Regions from separate parts of the Acidovorax sp. GW821-FHT09B03 genome, predicted to be linked through region 1. Evidence: predicted binding sites of a transcription regulator. Region 1 holds the regulator's gene; the other holds the start of a gene.
The links. The regulator sigma-54, encoded in region 1, starts transcription at its own class of promoters, with help from an activator protein. The targets are predictions, from matches to a motif close to TGGCANGNAANCTGCTTT.

Region 2: a site for sigma-54 is predicted at 1,586-1,603, ahead of AC07PA_RS24395 (TorF family putative porin). Genes of this name have one in related genera too.

What each region holds. Positions count from the first base shown of each region.
Region 1 is NZ_JBWKPP010000008.1:243,138-247,176, forward strand. It holds gene AC07PA_RS16965 (hypothetical protein) at 1-514, shown strand, start outside; gene AC07PA_RS16970 (VOC family protein) at 517-903, shown strand; gene AC07PA_RS16975 (RNA polymerase factor sigma-54) at 904-2,505, opposite strand; gene lptB (LPS export ABC transporter ATP-binding protein) at 2,569-3,351, opposite strand; gene lptA (lipopolysaccharide transport periplasmic protein LptA) at 3,348-3,998, opposite strand.
Region 2 is NZ_JBWKPP010000016.1:125,424-129,462, forward strand. It holds gene AC07PA_RS24385 (ammonium transporter) at 1-419, opposite strand, end outside; gene glnK (P-II family nitrogen regulator) at 455-793, opposite strand; gene AC07PA_RS24395 (TorF family putative porin) at 839-1,549, opposite strand; partial or broken gene AC07PA_RS24400 (magnesium chelatase domain-containing protein) at 1,764-2,128, shown strand; gene AC07PA_RS24405 (hypothetical protein) at 2,210-3,094, shown strand; gene AC07PA_RS24410 (hypothetical protein) at 3,467-4,039, opposite strand, start outside.

The DNA of each region.
Region 1 (4,039 bases):
CCTGTGCCTGCCGGTTCTCGCCGAAGAACTGCGCGTTGCCCTGCCCGGCCGCGACGATCTGGTGATCGACCTGCCCGCGCAATGGCGCGTCCAGGTCCGCCGCCCGCACGGGGAGTTGCCGCCCTCGGTGGCCATCAGCGGCCCTGATGCCAAGGCCTTGCAGATGCTCATCACGCCCATCTGGCCTGTGGGCAGCGCGCCCAGGCCCCCCACCGCCGACGAGTTGCGGGGGCTGGTCCAGGCCGGTGCCACCCGGGCCCGGCCCAAGGCCGTCGAGAGCGACCTGCCCCTCAAGGACCTGGGTGCCGCGGGCAAGGTGGGCTACTACTTCTCGGCCACCGACCGCGCCCCCGAGCCGGACGGCTACAAGCACCTGACCCAGGGCGTGCTGGGCATGAACGAGCTGCGCGTGACCTTCACGGTGCTTGTCAACGGCGCTCCGCAGGAGCCTACGGCCCAGGCGCTGGAGCTGCTGCGCTCGCTGCGTCGCGCACCGGCCACGAAAGCGCCCTGATGGTGGCGGCCTCTTCTTCCGTGCCGCCCATCCTCGGCACCGTGATGCTCTACGCACGCGACATGCAGCGCACTGCGGCCTTCTACCGCACGCATTTCGGCCTGGAAACCACGGGCGAGGTGGTGGAAGGATTGATCGAACTGAATGCCCCCCAGGGCGGCGCCAGCATCCTCATACACCAGGCGGCCAAGAGCGTGAAGCTGGGCCAAGCGGGGGTGAAGCTGTGCTTTCATGTGCCCGACGTGGAAGCCTTCAAGGCCCATGCGCTGGCGCAGGACCTGGCCTTCGGCCCCACGCACCAGGCCAACGGCTATGCGTTCGCCAACGCCAAGGACCCGGACGGCAATGCCGTCAGCATCTCCAGCCGGGCCTTCCGCAGCCTGCCCTGATCAGAGCGCCTTGCGCAGGTTGGCCGGCGCGATCTTGAGCGCCTCGCGGTACTTGGCCACGGTGCGGCGCGCGCACTCGATGCCCTGCTCCTTGAGCATCTCGGCGATCTGGCTGTCCGACAGCGGCTTGGCCGGGCTTTCGGCCGCGACGAACTGCTTGATGAGGGCACGCACGGCCGTGCTCGATGCATTGCCGCCGGTCTCGGTGCCCAGGCCCGAACCGAAGAAATACTTGAGCTCGTAGGTGCCGATGGGCGTGGCCATGTACTTGGCCGTGGTCACGCGGCTGATGGTGGACTCGTGCAGGCCCAGCTCGTCGGCGATGTCGCGCAGCACCAGCGGGCGCATGGCCAGCTCGCCATGGGTGAAGAAGCTCTTTTGCCGCTCGACGATGGCGCGCGAGACGCGCAGGATGGTGTCGAAGCGCTGCTGGATGTTCTTGATGAACCAGCGCGCCTCCTGCAGCCGCTGCTGCATGGCCTGGTGGCCCTCGCCGCCCTTGTGGCCACGCAGGGCGCCGGCATAGATGTCGTGCACGCGCAAGCGCGGCATCACGTCGGGGTTCAGGGCCACGATGAAGTTGTGCTGCCCGTCGCGGCCATTGGCGCGCCCGGCCTTGCGCACGATGACGTCGGGCACGATGATGTTGCGCTCCACATCGACGAACTTGCGCCCCGGACGCGGCTCCAGCCGCGCGATCAGGGCCATGGCGGCGCGCGTGCGCTCCTCGCCGTCGCCGCACAGCTGCGTGAGGCGGCGGATGTCGCGGCGTGCCAGCATCTCCAGCGGCTGCTGGCACACGCGCAGCGCGGTCTGCACGGTGTCGGGGTCGGCATCGCTGTCTTCGTCGGCCGCCAGGGCCGTGAGCTGCAGCGTGAGGCATTCACCAAGGCCACGTGCACCCACGCCCACGGGCTCCAGGCTCTGCAGCAGGCGCAGCGCCACGGTGAAGCGGTGCACCAGCTCCTCGATCTGCTCCAGGTCGTCCGGGCCGGCCAGGGCGATGGCCAGCTCTTCCAGCGGCTCCTCGAGGTAGCCATCGTCGTTGAGCGATTCGATCAGGAAGCGCAGCGCCGCGCGGTCCACCTCGGACAGGCGCAGCGACAGCGCCTGGCGGTGCAGGAAGGCGGTCAGCGATTCATGGGTGCGGGCCAGCTCGGTGGCGTCGGCCTCGTCGCCCTCGGCATCGTTGCGGTTGCGGGCCGGCGCATCGCCACCCCACTCGGCATCGTTGGGGGACACGTCCACGGTGCCATCGCCGCTCCAGTCAGGCTCGTCGCTGGCGCTGCTGCCCAGTTCCGCGTCACTCTGGGGTGCATCGGGAACCGACTCGCTCGGCGTGCTGGAACCCGGTGCGTTGGAATAGACCGCGTCGTCAGCGCTGTAGTCGTCCGGCTGCACGGGCGCATCGGCCGTGTCCACGCCGAATTCTTCGCGCGGCGCCTCGTCGGCATTGCGCTCGAGAAAGGGGTTTTCGTCGAGCATCTGCTCGACCTCCTGGCCCAGCTCCAGCGTGGACAGCTGCAGCAAGCGGATGGACTGCTGCAGCTGGGGCGTGAGCGCCAGGTGCTGCGATACGCGCAGTGACAGGCCGGGCTTCATCGCACAGCCCCGGTGGGCTGCCGCGAAGGCAGGTGCATGGCGAACGTGCGGTCCATCGGTCTGCTACATGCGGAAGTGTTCACCCAGGTACACCCGGCGCACTTCGGCGTTGTCGACGATTTCGGACGGGGTTCCCTGGGCCAGCACGTGGCCGTCGCTGATGATGAAGGCGTGGTCGCAGATGCCCAGCGTCTCGCGCACGTTGTGGTCGGTGATGAGCACGCCGATACCGCGCGCCTTGAGAAAGCCGATGATGCGCTGGATCTCGATCACCGCAATGGGGTCGATGCCGGCAAACGGCTCGTCCAGCAGGATGAAGCGTGGTTGCGTGGCCAGCGCGCGGGCGATCTCCACGCGGCGGCGCTCACCGCCGGACAGGGCCAACGCAGGCGAGGCGCGCAGATGCTCCACGCGCAACTCCGTGAGCAGGGCCGTGAGGCGCTCCTCGATGGCCGCGCGCGGCAGCGGCTGGCCATCCTCGCCACGCTGCAGTTCGAGCACGGCACGCACGTTTTCTTCGACCGTGAGCTTGCGGAAGATCGAGGCTTCCTGCGGCAGGTAGGACAGGCCCAGGCGCGAGCGCCGGTGGATGGGCATGTGGGCCACCGAGTGGCCATCGATGCGGATGTCACCGGCATCGCTGCGCACCAGGCCCACGATCATGTAGAACGAGGTGGTCTTGCCCGCGCCATTGGGGCCCAGGAGCCCCACGACCTCGCCCTTTTGCACGACCAGCGACACATCCTTGACGACCTTGCGGCTGCCGTAGGACTTTTCGAGGTGGTGCACCTCCAGCCGGCTTTCCGCCGGTGAGCCGGCGACGGCGCTCACGTCGGGCCCGCTCACTTGGCGCCGCCGCTCAGGCTGTTGCTGGGGCGCAGGGTCGTGCCCGGTGCCGGGGCGGCAGGGGCAGCGGCGCTGGCCGGGGTTTCCTTGGGCGACAGGATGGCACGCACGCGGCCGCCGGGTGCCGGGGCATCGCCTGCGGCGTTGGTGCTGCCGCGCGGCTTGGCATCCACGGTGAACACGTCGGTCAGGTTGTTGTAGACGATGACCTGCCCGGTGATCTCGTCGGTCAGTGTGGATTCACGGAAGCGCCGCAGCTCGGCGCGGGTGATGAACTTCACGTTGTCGGCGCGGCCGTCGTACTCGATGACCTCGCTCTCGCCTTCGATGAACTCATCGGGTGCCCCGGCGAGGGTGTCGCGCTTCTGGCGGAAGAAGGCGCGCTTGCCCGGCTCGGCCGTGACCACGCCGAACTGGTAGCCATCGGCGTCCTGGCGCACGTCCAGACGCGCGCCACGCAGCACGATGGTGCCCTTGGTCATGACCACCCGGCCGGTGAACACGCTGGTCTGCTTGAGTTCATCGTGGCGCAGTGCATCGGCCTCGATGTTCATGGGCTTGTTGCGGTCGGCCTTTTCGGCATGGGCCGCAGTCTGGACAACGGCCAGGGCCGAGAGGAGGAGGATCGGGAGGATGCGGTAGTTCATAGGGCACGAATCTTGCAGATCATTGTAGCCACCCGCGGCGA
Region 2 (4,039 bases), on a different contig from region 1:
AACTTGCCTTCACCCGAGAACGCCAGGCTGTAGCCATAGATGGCCCACAGCAGCGAAATCAGCGAGAAGACCACGAAGACCTGCATCAACACGGACAGCATGTTCTTGGAACGGCCCAGGCCGCCGTAGAACAGGGCCAGGCCGGGGATGGTCATCAGGATGACCAGCAGCGTGGAGGTCAGCATCCAGGCGGTATCGCCGGAGTCGACCTTGGGTACGGGGGCTGCAGCGGCAGCGGGAGCAGCCTCGGAGGCGGCGGCTGCAGGAGCAGGTGCCGCCGCAGCGGGGGCGGCAGCAACGGGCGCGGCGGCAGCCGGCGCGGACGCCGCAGCGTCGGCGGCAGGCGCCTGGGCCAGCGACAGTCCACCGATGGACAGCAGGCTCAGCCCCAGAATGCAGGAAGCAAGCAGTTTTTTCATGGCTCTTTTCTCTTGTGTGTGATGCGGCGTACCCTTTAGAGGGCTTCCTTGCCGGTTTCGCCGGTGCGGATGCGCACCACCTGCTCGAGGTGCGTCACGAAAATCTTGCCGTCGCCGATCTTGCCGGTGCGGGCAGCGGCCTCGATGGCCTCGATCACGCGATCCACCAGCTCGTCCGCCACGGCGGCTTCGATCTTGACCTTGGGCAGGAAGTCGACCACGTACTCTGCGCCGCGGTACAACTCCGTGTGGCCCTTCTGGCGTCCGAAACCCTTGACTTCGGTCACCGTAATCCCCTGGACCCCGATGTCCGACAGGGCTTCACGCACCTCGTCGAGCTTGAAGGGTTTGATGATGGCTGTCACCATTTTCATTTTTGGTTCCTCCGGGAAGGGGCGCACCATGCGCCCCTCAAAGATTTACAGGGTTTTGGTCAGCGTGACGATCACGCGCGACTTGTTGACGGGACCGAAGTAGTCCTTCTTGTTGGCACCGACCACGGCAGCACCCAGCGACAGGCCCGAACCGAAGTCGTAGGCACCGCCGACGCTGTAGTCCAGGTAGTTGGGGGCAGCGATGTCGCCACCGAAGCGCGTGTAGCCCACCGAGGCCTTGGCAGTGATCTTGGGCGCCACTTCCTGGGAGAACGCCAGGTTCAGGTAGCCGGTGTTGCGGCCCTTGAAGCCGGGACCGGCGTAGGCGAAGTAATCCTTGGACAGGGTGTGCGAGTACTTGGCCGTCACGGGGCCGAAGGTGGCCGCGCCATAGACTTCGGTGGTGTTGCCGTTGCTGTTGCCGGGGTAGATGTAGGTCAGGAGGCCCACGTCCAGGTCGACGGAGCCGGCCTTGAACTTGTAGCCGCCGTAGATGTCGGACTCGATGGAGTTGCCCGAGAGCCAGTCGACGCTGGAGTTCCAGTTGCCGACATAGAAACCGGATTCGCCGAAGGCGTAGTCGAAGCCGCCCTGGATGGCGGGCTTGACCGCCTTGACCTTGGAGGCATCCTGGTCCTGGCCACGGAACTTGTAGTTGGTGGTCAGGCTGACGTTGCCCGTCAGCTGGGCGCTGGCCAGCAGAGGCAGGGTTGCGACAAGGGCAGCGCCCAGGAACTTGATGGATGCGCGGGTCATGTTTCCTCCGGTTGGACAAAGTAGGGACAAGCGCTTTAAGCATGGACCGTGCCATGCGCCATCGCCACGCAATTCGCCCGGGGCCGGGACAGATGGGGATTCCCTATTAAAGTGAGGGTTGAGGGGATTGCAGGCGCGCACCACCATGGTGCGATCGTGAAACATTTCACGCCAGTGCACCATAAAACGCACCCATCTGGGGAGAAAGTCGTCCATGAGTCTTGCTTTGGTGCAAAGCCGCGCCCTTCTGGGGCTGCAGGCGCCCGCCGTCACCGTTGAAGTGCACCTGGCCAACGGCCTGCCCAGCTTCACCCTGGTGGGACTGGCCGAGGTGGAGGTCAAGGAGGCCCGCGAGCGCGTGCGCTCGGCGCTGCAGAACGCCGGCTGGAGTTTCCCCACAACAAGCGCATCACGGTGAACCTGGCGCCGGCCGACCTTCCCAAGGATTCGGGCCGCTTCGACTTGCCCATCGCCCTGGGCATCCTCGCCGCCAGCGGGCAGATCGACGGCAGCCGCCTAGCGGACCATGAATTCGCGGGCGAACTCTCGCTGTCGGGCGAGCTGCGCCCTGGACGTGGTGAGTGCAGTTAGATCATGCAGGAATTGTCTTGGATGCCACCAGCGCCCATCCCGCAAGTGGGGAGGTGTACTGACCTACATATGCGTCACCCCACAATTTTGCTGTCATGGTCTGCGATTGCCAAAAAAAACTTGCAGGTCCATGCATTTTCAAATACCTTCAAAGTTACACCAAATTACAAATGGAGGCTGGTAGTGCAACGATTTCTTCTTTTGCTCATGATTTTTGCCCTCGGTGGCTGTGCTACCCAATTCACTGTGCCAGACACGCTCGGGGAACCTAAAAAGGCTAGCAGCTACGGGTATCACCCGCTCGATCCTCTACCCGTAGTGGTTGGTGTAGATAGGGCAAAAGCATTTGAATTGATGTCAGATGAGACAATCCGAATAGCGGTGGGATCTGTGTCTGGAGACGGAGGAATAAATTTTGGTCCTGCGAAAATTGGTGTAGAAGGGAACAACTATGTTGTGGTTCTCGACTATATCAAGTTTGGAACTGAATCATTTTCCGTTGCACTCTCTGAAAAGGATACTAAAGGCAATCGAATTGCCACTCTTGTAGATAAAGGCAAAGGTAACGCAATTGTCCCCGTGTACATTGGTGTAGGCTTGCGCCTTACCGCTAGCATCTATGTTAAGAAGGGGACAGTGGATTTAGGTAACTTGTTTGCAATAGGCGCTGCCGCAAAAGCCCAACAGGTTTCTGGAACGCTAGTTGTTCAAACATTAGGGGTAAGTGGCTCGGAGATTTCAGGTTTGATTCCAATGCCTGGCGAAGTCAGTGAATCCACAATTCAAAATTCAATACTCGCCCTGGCTTCAATTAAAGCGAAAATTTACGATGCCAAGACATCTATAGCCCCTCGAGTTGTTGGCGTTTATAATAATTTGGGCGGCGGAGAGACAACGATTAACGGTTTCATTTCATCCCTACTGGAAAAACCGATCGATTTTCCACGCAAGTGAGCAATGACATCGGACTTAGTCTCAGCCATAAGATGCATGCGTCAAAGGCGCGCAAATTCGTCATTTTGTAGCGCTACGGCGCCCGGTACGATTGGCTGAGCATCACGAGGCTAACTCGGTTCAAACGACGAGTCCCTGCCCGCTCGCACTAGTCTTCGGACTTTCCGCCTGCTGCAGACGATTTGCTCAGCTTGGCAAGCTACAGGCGTCTGCACTCGACGTCTGAATTGCAGCAAGAGGCGCCGGTCAAAAGAGGAATATTTAGAGCTCTGATTGCGGACAGGCTGAAGGATCTGCTCCTAAGCTGGGAGGACTGGAAGGATTGGAAGCTGATTTTCTATGAGCAAATTATCGCTAGTCACTCAATGGAAGTCACTCGACAAAATCGAAAGACACGCTTGGTCGCACCGTACGAGCAAAGAAGAATCCATATATCGGAACGCCGGGGAACCTAGCGCCAACGAGATTTGATGCTGCGATAAAATGCGCACCCGTTGTTAGCACATCGTCAAAAATATAAAATGCGCTTGGCATAGGGGGATGTCCAGCCACGGCATTATCTATCGAAAGGGACCGCTGAATTGTAATAGGGGATGGCCTATCAATATTTTCATGACTCGCGCGCAAGCTGCCGTCAGAAATAAGTAGCTCCCTTACATCAAGACCAAATGTAAGCCTATTGCTCAATTTTCTCAGTATTTGAAGCATTCGATCATCATGAAGGGGGTCTCCTTTCACTTTTGAAGGCGGCATAGGAACAAATGTTGCTGTTTGCATTCCTGGCGCATCCCATTTAAAGGCTCTATATAGCCTCAGCGAAGCTGTATCAATGGCAGCAAGCTTATATCTCCAGTCGGGAAAATCTTTTCGCGCCACGGACTTCTTCAAATTCCCAATAAACTGATTTGTTTCAGAAAATCTAGCTCGCTCACCATTTGTATATTC